DNA from 4 places in the Proteus penneri genome. Region 1 is predicted to be linked to each of the others. Evidence: predicted binding sites of a transcription regulator. Region 1 holds the regulator's gene; each other region holds the start of a gene.
The links. The regulator PurR, encoded in region 1, represses purine synthesis genes. The targets are predictions, from matches to a motif close to CANGCAAACGTTTGCNTG.

Region 1 (3,206 bases):
GTTATTTCAATGAATTTTTGTTAAAATAATTAGCAAAATAGTAACAAATTAGTGATTCATTTGCCTCATTCTATCGATTCAAATGGTTTTGATGGAATGATTTCAGGCACAAAACCCGAAATAGATAGTTTAAAGGAGTACGCAATGTCTTTCGAATTACCAAAATTACCTTATGCGTTAGATGCTCTTGAGCCACATATCTCTAAAGAAACTTTAGAATATCACTACGGCAAACACCACCAAACCTATGTAACTAATTTAAATAACCTAGTTAAAGGTACTGATTTAGAAAGCAAATCTTTAGAAGAAATCATCAAGTCTACCGATGGTGGTATTTTCAATAACGCGGCACAAGTATGGAATCACACTTTCTACTGGAACTGCTTAGCACCAAATGCAGGTGGTGCACCAACAGGTAAAATTGCTGATGCTATCAACAAGGCATTTGGCTCTTTTGAAGAATTCAAAAAGCAATTTAATGATGCCGCAGCAAAAAACTTCGGTTCAGGTTGGACTTGGTTAGTTAAAAAAGCTGACGGTTCAGTTGCAATTGTTAACACCTCTAATGCGGCAACGCCAGTTTCAGGTGCAGATAAACCACTATTAACTGTAGACGTATGGGAACATGCTTACTATATCGACTACCGCAATGCACGTGTTAAATATTTAGAAGAGTTCTGGGCATTGGTTAACTGGTCATTTGTTGAAGCTAACCTTGCTTAATTTAGATTGATAATCAAAGGTGAATGATTGAGATTCATTTTTGATGACATAATAACAAAGGGCCTTGAGCCCTTTGTTATATTCAGTATTCGATAATCTATTACTTAAATTAATCGAGTACTTATTAAAACATGATTAGAAAAGCAGAGTAGAAAAAATAACAATCATAACCAGCGCTGCTACTGCTGTACTCAAACCAAATTTCAGATCCGTATCCATCTATTCTCCCTCAAAATGATTATAATACACATTATTAACCATAACCTTGTCATGGTTAATTATTATCACATATCAGAATTTGTTAAAATAGCGACTAGTGCACAATTTATAACATTGATTAATACTTTCACTTTTGAGCTAGATCATACAAAATTCACAGCTAATCGCTAAATTATTGCCAGTGTTTGCCCTATGTATGACTATACTGGCAGTTAAACCATAAAATTAGATAAAAGAGACCAATGAAGGTCAGGAGTTTTCCACACCATGGCAACAATAAAAGACGTGGCAAAACGCGCAGGCGTATCAACCACGACTGTTTCTCATGTGATCAACAAAACCCGTTTTGTTGCTGAGAACACACGAGCAACAGTTTGGGCCGCTATAAAAGAATTAAATTATTCGCCAAGTGCCGTTGCGCGTAGTTTGAAAGTCAATCACACCAAATCTATTGGCCTGTTAGCCACGTCCAGTGAAGCTCCTTACTTCGCTGAGGTGATTGAAGCAGTTGAAAATAGTTGTTATAGCAAAGGCTATACACTGGTTTTATGTAACTCACATAACAATCTTGATAAGCAAAAAGCGTATTTAGCCATGCTGGCACAAAAACGTGTTGATGGATTATTAGTCATGTGTTCTGAATATCCTGATCACCTTCTGACTCTTTTAGAAGGCTATCGTAATATTCCCATGGTTGTCATGGATTGGGGAAAAGCGCGTGGTGACTTTACTGATACCATTATCGATAACGCTTTCCATGGCGGCTATATCGCAGGTCGTTACCTTATTGAGCGTGGTCATCGCGATATCGGTATTATTCCTGGACCATTAGAGCGCAACACTGGTGGTGGTCGTCTACAGGGCTTTCTAAAAGCTATGGAAGAAGCCAAAATCACAGTAAAAGATGAGTGGATTGTACAAGGTGACTTTGAACCTGAATCTGGTTATAAAGCGATGTATCAAATGCTAAACCAAAAACAGCGCCCTACTGCAGTTTTTTGTGGTGGTGATGTCATGGCAATGGGCGCAATTTGCGCTGCGGATGAACTTGGCCTGCGTGTTCCTTTAGATATTTCTATTGTGGGCTACGACAATATTCGTAATGCACGTTATTTTACACCTGCGCTAACAACCGTTCATCAGCCAAAAGAGCGTTTAGGCCAAATGGCATTATCAATGTTGCTTGATCGCATCGTTAATAAACGCGAAGACGCCCAAACAATCGAAGTTCATCCGCGATTAGTTGAGCGCCGTTCAGTTGCCGACGGTCCTTTTATCGACTACCGCCGTTAATTCTTATTTATCCAGCTATCTGATTTCTAGCGAAGCCATTCCTCATTTAAGGTTTGGCTATCTCCAAGATAATCTAACAACCATGTCAAAGCAGGCGATTCACTTTTATCGACCCACGTCAGACAGCATGGGCTGTCTGGCAATGGCTGTGCCAGTTGCAAAGTAACTAACTTTCCTTGGACTATCAATGGCTCAGCACGATGCCAAGGCACCATTCCTACACATAATCCTGCCAACAAACATTCAAGCCCCATATCCCACGTTGGTACAACCATTCTACGTTGGTTATTTAACGCCCAAGTGTCACGCTTTGGTAAACTACGTGATGTATCCTCTAAACATAGGCTAGGATAAGGTCGCATTTCATCATCCGTTAGTGGATGTTCCGCTTTAGCTAATGGGTGATCAACATGACAAACACAGCGCCAAGGCATAAAACCCATATCCCTGAAACTATAACGTTCACCAATTGGTGACGCTCTTGTTGCACCAATGGCTAAATCAACACGACCATTAACTAAGGAGTCCCATACCCCATTAAACACTTCTGGGTAGACATACAACTCAATATCAGGAAAATGACGATAAAAATCGAGAATAAGTTGTTGTGTTCTTTCGGGTTTAACAATGCCATCAACTGCTATACTAAATTGACCACGCCACCCATTGGAAACCTGTTGACATAGATGTCGGGTGTCATTCATTTTTTTGATAACAGATCGTGCTTCTTTGATGAAAATTTTACCTGCATCGGTTAGTTCTACATCACGGTGACGGCGCTCAAACAGAGGAACAGCAAGCCATTCTTCTAATTGCCGAACAGTGTAACTAACGGCGGATGGCACTCTGTGCAATTCTTGCGCAGCTGAGCTAAAACTTCCTGTTCTTGCAACTGCATCAACAACTTCTAAAGAGTATTCTGACCACATAGAGTTTATTCCTTTGAAAATTTTTCACAGCATTAACCAAAT
Region 2 (3,206 bases), 1.2 Mb from region 1:
CTGTTGCGTGACTTGCATCCTGACTCCATCAAACGGGTGCAGTAACCTGAATAATCAGGAGAAAATAGCGAATAACAGACCTTTTTATCTAAGGTCTGTTCGTTTAAAGGCTATTATTCTCTAACTTTATGAGTCGGACTGCTAGCTTAATTTTTCTAAAGCCCATTTGATAGGGAACTGATAGGCATCATCAAGCATTGAGCTTAATGATTTGAGTGTCTCTTTCAGTGGGTAATTATCGCGATGAACAAGATTGAGGTGCCCCACTTTGCGCACAGGGCGAACTTCTTTTTCATACCAATGTAAATGCACTAATGGCAATGAAAGCCATTGAGGATTGACATCAGTTCCGATCAAATTAACCATTACTGCGGGTTGGCAAACCTCAGGTTTTGGCATCGGTAAATCTAAAATTGCACGTAGGTGTAACTCAAACTGGCTAATTGAGGCGCCATTTTGTGTCCAATGGCCACTGTTATGAACACGAGGCGCTAATTCGTTGATAAGTAATTTATTACCAACGATAAAGCACTCCATCGCCATGACACCGATATAATTGAGCTTATTAAGGATGGCGGTCAGCATTTTTTCTGCTGATTGTTGCAGTTCTGATGCAGGTGTTGGTAATGCAACACTCATACGCAAAATGCCATCTTGATGAAGATTATGTGTTAAAGGATAAAATACACAATGACCGTTTCTATCTCTGGCTCCAACTAAGGACACTTCACCAGAAAAGGGAATACCTTGCTCAACAATGCATTCACCATAAATTTCAGCGGGTAATTGTTGCTCTTCACCGGGATGAATACGCCATTGACCACGGCCGTCATAACCACCAACACGGCGCTTTACAATAATAAAATCACCCAGTTGAGCGAAAATATCAGGCCATTGTGTTGGTGCTGTTAATGGTTGCCAAGGAGCCGTTGCTAAGCCCAGTTCATCGAGTAACTGTTTTTGAGGTAATCTATCGGCAAGCAATGGAAAAATATCACGGTTTACAAAGTTAGTATGACGTTCTAACTCTTTAGTGAGTGAAGTTTCAGGCCAGCGCTCAATTTCAGCTGTGATTATGCTTTTTTGATAGGGAACGGCTTCGGGCTCTGCATCTAATCCTACTGGATAAACCGCAATGCCTAAAGGTTCTCCTGCTTGTTTTAGCATTCGCCCTAATTGACCATTTCCCAGAACACAAACAGGCTTCATAGTGTCTCCCTTGGATCAGGGTTATTTAATACATCGTCAGTTTGTGCTGTGCGCCATGCTGTTAGTGCTTCAAAAATAGTAGGAGAGTGTAATGCTAAAATTTGAGCTGCTAATAAAGCCGCATTGGCAGCACCTGCTTTACCAATCGCTAATGTTCCCACGGGAATACCTTTCGGCATTTGTACAATAGAGTAAAGGCTATCAACACCACTTAATGCTGCACTTTGAACTGGAACACCTAATACAGGAACAAGTGTTTTTGCTGCGAGCATACCGGGTAAATGGGCTGCGCCGCCAGCACCTGCAATAATGACGTCAAAGCCATTATTTTTTGCCTGTTCTGCAAAGCTAAATAGCTTATCAGGGGTTCGATGCGCAGAAACAATCTCAACATGATAAGGAAGCTGTAGTGCGTCTAGTACATCAGCGGCATGAGACATGGTTGTCCAGTCACTTTTAGAGCCCATTACAATGGCGATACGAGCGGAAGAGGTATTTAGACCAACTTGAGAAGACATTACTTAACTGCTCCTGTAAGCATAAACGGATATAGCCTAATAAACTGAGGATGATAGTATCATGCTAACACATCAAGGAAAACGTTTGCGTAAAGAAAAAATAGCCTTTTTATGCAGAAAATAAGCAAAGCAATTTAGAAGGGAAAATGAATAAGTTCTATTTTATCCGCAGTCACTTTAAACATAGAGCCTTCAGTATGCCAAGCACCTAATACACCACGATAATGTATTTTATCATCAATGTTGACAGTATGAATTGCTGGACGATGTGTATGACCGTGGATCATCCATTCTGTATTGAAATGTTTAAAAGTATCAATCACTGCCTGAGGGTTAACATCCATAATGGCATCTGATTTGTACTGATTTTCGTGTTGGCTACGCGAGCGCATTTTGTCAGCAATACGTAGTCGAATAAATAGAGGCAATAGTAAGAATAAGCGCTGAATAAATTTATTATGTACTTTTTTACGGTAACGTTGATACGCTTCATCATCTGTACAAAGTGTATCACCATGCAAAATTAAGATGCGATTTTTCTCAATTTCGAGCACTTTTTCTTGTGGAAGTAAGGTGATACCGCTTTCTTTGGCAAAACGAGAGCCAATTAAAAAATCACGATTTCCATGAATAAAATAGCAAGGCACTCCTGCATTTTTTAACGTCATCAGAGCTTGAGCAATTTGTTGATGTAAAGGATTAGGATCATCGTCACCTATCCAAAAATCAAAAAAATCACCTAAGATATAAAGTGCTTTTGCATGAATGGCTTGTTCTTTTAAAAAGCGAAGAAAACCGGCAGTGATTGCCGGTTCATGTTCACTTAAGTGCAGGTCTGCAATAAAAAGCGTACACATAAAGAGTGAGGCTTATTCGCTAACCGTTACACTTTTAATGACGATATCTTCACGAGGAACATCTTGGTGGAAACCGCTACGACCTGTGGAAACTGCTTTAATTTTATCAACAACGTCCATGCCTTCAACAACTTCAGCAAAGACACAATATCCCCAACCATTTGCGTTTTCAGCACGGAAGTTTAAGAAATCGTTGTCTGCAACGTTGATAAAAAATTGAGCAGTAGCAGAGTGTGGATCGTTCGTACGAGCCATTGCTAATGTGCCGCGGTTGTTTGCTAGGCCATTATTTGCTTCGTTTCTTACAGGTGCTTTGGTTGCTTTTTGGTTCATACCTGGTTCAAAACCACCACCTTGGATCATAAAACCATTGATGACACGGTGGAAAATAGTGTTATCGTAGAATCCTTCTTTACAGTAGTCTAAAAAATTTTCTACGGTTGCAGGTGCTTTGTCTGCAAATGTATTAATCACGATATCGCCGTAATTGGTATGAAAAGTAACCATATTCAGATCCTAATATAATTTTAGCTTTACCCAGATTTGGGCATAAACAACAGTCCCGTTTTTATATCACAGTTGCCTAATTTAGTCAGTATGCATCTTTTTCTTACGCTGTTTT
Region 3 (3,206 bases), 900 kb from region 1:
GCATTGCATTCGAAAGGCCACCAGCACCAACGTCATGAATAAATAAGATTGGGTTATCGTCACCTAATTGCCAACAACGGTCGATAACTTCTTGACAACGACGTTCCATTTCTGGGTTATCACGTTGAACAGAAGCAAAATCTAAGTCCGCATCAGATTGGCCTGATGTCATAGAAGAAGCTGCACCACCACCAAGGCCAATGTTCATAGATGGTCCACCAAGTACAATCAACTTAGCACCAACAGTAATTTCACCTTTTTGTACGTGATCTTCACGAATATTACCAATTCCCCCTGCTAACATGATTGGTTTATGGTAACCGCGAATTTCAACGCCATTGTGACTATTAACTTGTTCTTCATAAGTTCTGAAATAGCCTAGTAATGCCGGACGACCAAACTCATTATTAAATGCTGCACCACCTAATGGGCCTTCGGTCATAATATCTAATGCATTAACAATTCGCTCTGGTTTGCCAAAATCTTCTTCCCAAGGCTGTTCAAATCCAGGAATACGTAAATTAGAAACCGAAAATCCAACTAGACCCGCTTTAGGTTTTGCACCACGCCCCGTTGCACCTTCATCTCGAATTTCACCACCAGAACCTGTTGCAGCCCCTGGCCAAGGTGAAATCGCCGTTGGGTGGTTATGTGTTTCCACTTTCATCAAGATATGTACGGGTTCTTGATGATAATGGTAATGCCCTTTCTCAGCATCAGGATAAAAACGCCCTGCCACAGAGCCTTCCATTACAGCAGCATTATCCTTATAAGCAGACATGACATAATCAGGCGTTTGCTCAAACGTATTTTTAATCATTTTAAATAATGATTTATCTTGAGCTTTACCATCAATTATCCAATCTGCATTAAATATTTTGTGGCGACAATGTTCAGAGTTGGCTTGTGCAAACATATAAAGCTCAACATCAGTTGGATTACGTTGTAAGCGGTTAAATGCATCGACTAGGTAATCAACTTCATCATCTGCCAGCGCTAATCCCATTTCGATATTCGCTTTTACCAGTGCATCCTTGCCTCTTGCAAGAACATCAATCGTTTTTAGTGGTGCTGGCGTTTGCTCGGCAAAAAGTGCATTTACATCTTGATAATTTAAGAAAATGGTTTCCATCATTCGATCATGAATAAAACCATAAAGTTGTTGCCACTGAGTGTCTGTCATCGTACCGCATTCAATAAAGTAAGCGATACCACGTTCAATTCGGACAACCTTGGCTAAACCACAATTATGTGCAATATCTGTCGCTTTAGAAGACCAAGGTGAAATTGTTCCTGGGCGAGGCGTAACAACTCGCATTTCCCCAACAGGCTCATGTTCTGTTAATGAAGGCCCATAATGCAGTAGTTGACGTAATTTAATTTGGTCATCTTCAGATAACTGCCCTTCCACTTTCGCGAAATGGACAAATTCCGCGTATATACTTTGTACAGGAAGAGCATTTTCCTGACATAGAGTGAGTAATTTATTAATACGAAACGCGGATAAAGCGGGGGAGCCACGCAGGATTTCCATAGTATTGAGTTCTCTCTTTTAGCAGCTAGCCTGATCAATCATTCAGGGGAAACTCGCCTAGTATAATAGAATAACCGTCCAGACGAAACCGTTTGCGTGAACAAAATAACGGCATTTAACTTAGAGTGTTTTAATGATTAATTGGTGTAATCAAGTTGCGTCTTGCCAATATGTTAAGCAAAATGCTCGATTACTGGAAATTTATCCATGTTAAAATGACGATTTTACACACAACAATAAACAACGTTAACGAGAACCAACCTATTGAATAATATAAGGATAAACTATTTCGTTATCGTTATCATAGCGCTCTTTTCAGCGGCCATTATCGCATTGAATATTACATGGCCAGATAGGCAAAAAGCGCAGATAAATAAGATTTTATCTCGTGGTGAGTTAAGAATTAGTACGATACCTTCACCATTGATAACGATGAACGATAAAAAGGACCCCGTAGGTTTCGATTATGAATTAGTTAAACGCTTTGCAGACTACTTAGGCGTGAAACTTGTCGTTAATATGCGGACAAATATCAACCAAATGTTTGATGATCTGGAGAATAATAAAGCTGATTTTATCGCCGCCGGATTACTTTATAATCAAGAGAGATTAGATAAGACACGCAGTGGCCCTGCTTACTTTTCAGTTTCTCAACAGCTCATTTACCGTAAAGGGACATTAAGGCCACGTAGCTTTGATACGTTAGATGGGCGCCTTGTTGTCACGGCTGGCTCTGCTCATGCAAGTTTATTGCGAACATTAAAAGAGACGCAATATCCCGAGCTTGAATGGGAAGAATCAGATAATCAGACGACCTCACAACTGCTAGAAGCATTATCTGAAGGCAAAATAACCTATGTGTTAGCAGACTCAATCAGTGTTGCAGTACAACAACGCATTCATCCAAATGTTGCCGTAGGGTTTGAAGTCACGGAAAGCCGACCATTAACATGGTATTTGCCGGATAGTGAAGATAACAGCTTATATGCGGCGATGCTTGATTACTTTAATCAATTATCTCAAGAAGATGTATTAGCAAGACTTGAAGAAAAGTATTTTGGCCATGTGGGTTCGTTTGATTACTTCGATACTATCTCTTTTATTACGGCGATAGATTCTGTTTTACCAAACTATCAGCCCCTTTTTGAAAAATATGCAGATACTTTCGATTGGCGGTTATTGGCAGCTATGGCATGGCAAGAATCACATTGGGACCCTCATGCTACATCACCAACTGGAGTGAGAGGATTAATGATGTTAACTCGTCCCACGGCATCAAGTATGGGCGTTACTGATAGGCTTGATCCTGAAGAGAGTGTTCGAGGTGGAGCGCAATATCTTAAGCATCTCCTTTCGCGTTTACCAGATTCTATCCCTGAAGATGAAAGAATTTGGTTTGCATTAGCAGCATATAATATAGGATTTGGCCATATGCTTGATGCCAGAAGACTTACTGAGCAACAAAATGCCGATCCTGACAGTTGGCTAGATGTAAAATCAAGATTACCTCTACTTAGCCAAAAGAAATATTATGAAAATCTCCCTTATGGCTATGCCAGAGGGCATGAGGCTTATCGCTATGTTGAAAACATTCGACGATATCAACTCAGCCTTGTTGGTTACCTTCAAGCCAAAGAGAGCAAAAATAAAATATTATCTAAAGATCAAGAGG
Region 4 (3,206 bases), 790 kb from region 1:
TGTGGTGCCACGTACAATGGAATCATCAATCAACAGAACATTTTTATCACGAAACTCTGCACGATTTGCATTCAGTTTACGTCTCACTGACTTACGACGCTCTTGCTGACCTGGCATAATAAAAGTACGACCAACATAGCGATTCTTGACAAAACCTTGGCGATAAGGTTTGTTGAGAATATGCGCAATTTCTAAGGCTATATCGCAAGATGTTTCAGGAATGGGGATCACAACATCAATGTGTAAATCATCCCACTCTTTGGCAATTTTAGCGCCTAATTTCTGCCCCATACGTAAACGTGCATTATAAACTGAAATTTTATCGATAAACGAATCAGGACGAGCAAAATAAACATACTCAAATAAACAAGGAATTAATTGCGGATTTTCGGCACATTGGCGAGTAAAGAGTTGCCCTTGCTCTGTGATATAAATCGCCTCACCCGGTGCAACATCACGCAAGAATTCAAAACCTAAAGTATCAAGCGCAACACTTTCAGATGCGACCATATATTCATGGCGACCATCTTCTAAGGTGCGTTTACCCAATACTAAAGGACGGATACCAAAGGGATCACGAAAAGCCAGTAAACCATGGCCGATAATCAAAGCAACACAAGCATAAGCACCGCGGAGTTTTTTATGCATTGCCGCAACGGCTGCAAAAATATTATCAGGCTCAAGCGGGAAATGGTCAAAACGGTCTAATTCATATGCCAATACATTGAGCAGGATTTCAGAATCAGAGGTGGTATTGATATGGCGACGCGCTGTTTCAAATAATTGGCGACGTAATAAATGCGCATTGGTTAAATTACCATTATGCGCCAACGTAATACCAAAAGGGGAATTCACATAAAAAGGCTGCGCTTCTGATGCACTAGAACTACCCGCTGTTGGGTAACGGACATGCCCTATCCCGATAGTACCTTTTAAACGCAACATATGACGGGTTTCGAACACATCTTTAACCAGTCCGTTTGCTTTGCGAAGACGGAAACCATTGTTACCGTCTATCGTTGCAATGCCTGCTGCATCTTGACCTCGGTGTTGTAACACCGTTAACGCATCATAAATTGATTGGTTTACTGGATTAGCTCCAGCGATACCGACAATACCGCACATGAATAGATCCTCATCAGCCAGACGGAGAGGTTATATTCTCTCCGACACGAAACTTGACGCATTTTGTAGGTAGTCAAAGAACCACCTAATAATATGGTTGAATTGAGGAATAAGCTCAGAACGTTGCCAATCAGCGCTATCTGCCATAGGCGTAAACGCGCCTAAAACAAAAAGTAATGCTGAAACTATCAGCACGCCTCTTAAAGCCCCGAAACAGACCCCCAATACACGATCTGTACCTGATAACCCTGTGCGTTGAACAAGAGAGCTAATCACATAATTCACAACAGCACCGACAATCAGTGTCGCAATAAATAACGTGACTATTGCAATCCCGTTACGAACCAGCTCATCTTCAAACCGGGTAAAATAGACGGCAAGATAAGGATAAAACTGACTAGCAACAAAGAAACCACAACCCCAGGTGATGAGTGACAATGCTTCACGAACAAAGCCACGGATCAGGCTGACTAATGCGGAAAAACCAATAATGGCAATGATGGCGTAATCTATCCAGACCATAAATTCTTTATCCAATAATGATGCTCCGCATTAATACGGAAGCATTCTAACAGAAAACGAAAACGTTTGCGTAATGCTAATTTTCGCTAATTTCAAAATAATTTACGGCGATATGAAAAATCATAATCGCCGCAATAAGTTAACGCTTTGTTACATTACTCATCTGATGACTCGTTTAGAAAAAATTAAGGCTTATATGCCCTTACCTCACCTTGTAAACCCGTAAGCTCTTTTAAATGAGGCAAAATAGCCTGTAATTCTGACTTAGATGCACTAGGGCCAATGTAAATTCGAGTCACTTGTCCTGCAACTGGGCGGGCGGGTATGGTATATACTGGATAACCTGAGAAATGCATTTTCGCAATAATTTCTTCTACCTTCGCCGCATTTTTCAACGCACCTAATTGAACAACCCAAGCTTCGCCTTTCGGTGGCTTAGTTTCTTGCACTGGCGGTGTTGGTGGTTGTACTGGTGGAGTCACCACAGTTGGAGGCTCTGGTGTAGGCGTTGGTTGTTGTGGTGGTTCTACTGGTGTAACAGGTACAACAGCGGGTGATTCAGGTGTTGTAACGGTAGGTTGCTCAACGCCAGTCACTGCTTCAGAAAGCATACCTTCAGATGCACCTTCTGATGGAGTAGAAGGCACAGAGGTTTGCTCTATCGGGGCGATAGATTCTATTTCTTGCTCATCGCCTGGTTTAGGTACTAAAGGAATAGAGGCGAACTGGTCTTCGTTATATTTCTTATCGCCGTCGAGTAGAGCAGGTAAAAAAATAACTCCCACTGCCACCAATACAACGGCACCGACTAAGCGATTTTGAAATTTACTTGCCACCCACACTCTCCTTTTCCAAAAGTTCCATTATATGTGCGACTGTATGAAATGAGCCACAAACCACAACAATATCATTAGGAGCAGCATCAGAGATTGCTTGTTGCCATGCATTTTCAACACTATCGAATACCATTGGCTTATCAAGATGCTGAGCTAACACCTCAGCAGAAGCACCACGAAACTCATTAAGTGGAGCGACATACCAATGATCAGCTAATGGTGTTAAGCACGCTAATGTTCCTGCAATATCTTTATCACCCAGCATACCAACAACAATACGCACCTGAGTATCAGATTTTTGTGGTAATTGTGATAATTTTTCCGCTAAATATCCTGCAGCATGAGGATTATGAGCCACATCAAAGATAACCAGAGGATGTTGCGAAATTACCTGAAAACGCCCCGGTAATTGTGCACGGGACATGCCTTCGACAATACTTTGTTCTGTTATTGCTTGGCTGACTTTGTCATCAGATCTGAGCAAGCAACGAATAACTCCCATCGCTGTCGCCGCATTGGCTAGCGGAATATTAGGGATTGGTAACGCATCAAATTCACAGTCAACACAACGCCAATGCCAGTGCTCACCTTCAATAGCAAAAGACCAATCCGTTCCTCGACGGAAAAGCTTAGCGTGTTTTTCATTGGCAACTTGGGCTATGGAATGAGGCATATCCGGTTCACCCACAACAGCGTAGTGATTAGCACGGAAAATACCGGCTT

Region 2: the regulator PurR is predicted to act here: its motif matches at 1,802-1,819, upstream of purE (5-(carboxyamino)imidazole ribonucleotide mutase).
Region 3: the regulator PurR is predicted to act here: its motif matches at 1,616-1,633, upstream of purL (phosphoribosylformylglycinamidine synthase).
Region 4: the regulator PurR is predicted to act here: its motif matches at 1,703-1,720, upstream of cvpA (colicin V production protein).

Annotation. Positions count from the first base shown of each region.
Region 1 covers NZ_CP059690.1:1,264,963-1,268,168, reverse strand. The annotation lists gene sodB (superoxide dismutase [Fe]) at 145-723, shown strand; gene cydH (cytochrome bd-I oxidase subunit CydH) at 859-942, opposite strand; gene purR (HTH-type transcriptional repressor PurR) at 1,210-2,235, shown strand; gene punR (DNA-binding transcriptional activator PunR) at 2,262-3,164, opposite strand.
Region 2 covers NZ_CP059690.1:2,496,230-2,499,435, reverse strand. The annotation lists gene H1225_RS11395 (MFS transporter) at 1-18, opposite strand, end outside; gene purK (5-(carboxyamino)imidazole ribonucleotide synthase) at 142-1,209, opposite strand; gene purE (5-(carboxyamino)imidazole ribonucleotide mutase) at 1,206-1,727, opposite strand; gene lpxH (UDP-2,3-diacylglucosamine diphosphatase) at 1,862-2,584, opposite strand; gene ppiB (peptidylprolyl isomerase B) at 2,597-3,091, opposite strand.
Region 3 covers NZ_CP059690.1:2,161,468-2,164,673, forward strand. The annotation lists gene purL (phosphoribosylformylglycinamidine synthase) at 1-1,534, opposite strand, end outside; gene mltF (membrane-bound lytic murein transglycosylase MltF) at 1,799-3,206, shown strand, end outside.
Region 4 covers NZ_CP059690.1:2,055,644-2,058,849, forward strand. The annotation lists gene purF (amidophosphoribosyltransferase) at 1-1,125, opposite strand, end outside; gene cvpA (colicin V production protein) at 1,156-1,647, opposite strand; gene dedD (cell division protein DedD) at 1,833-2,483, opposite strand; gene folC (bifunctional tetrahydrofolate synthase/dihydrofolate synthase) at 2,473-3,206, opposite strand, start outside.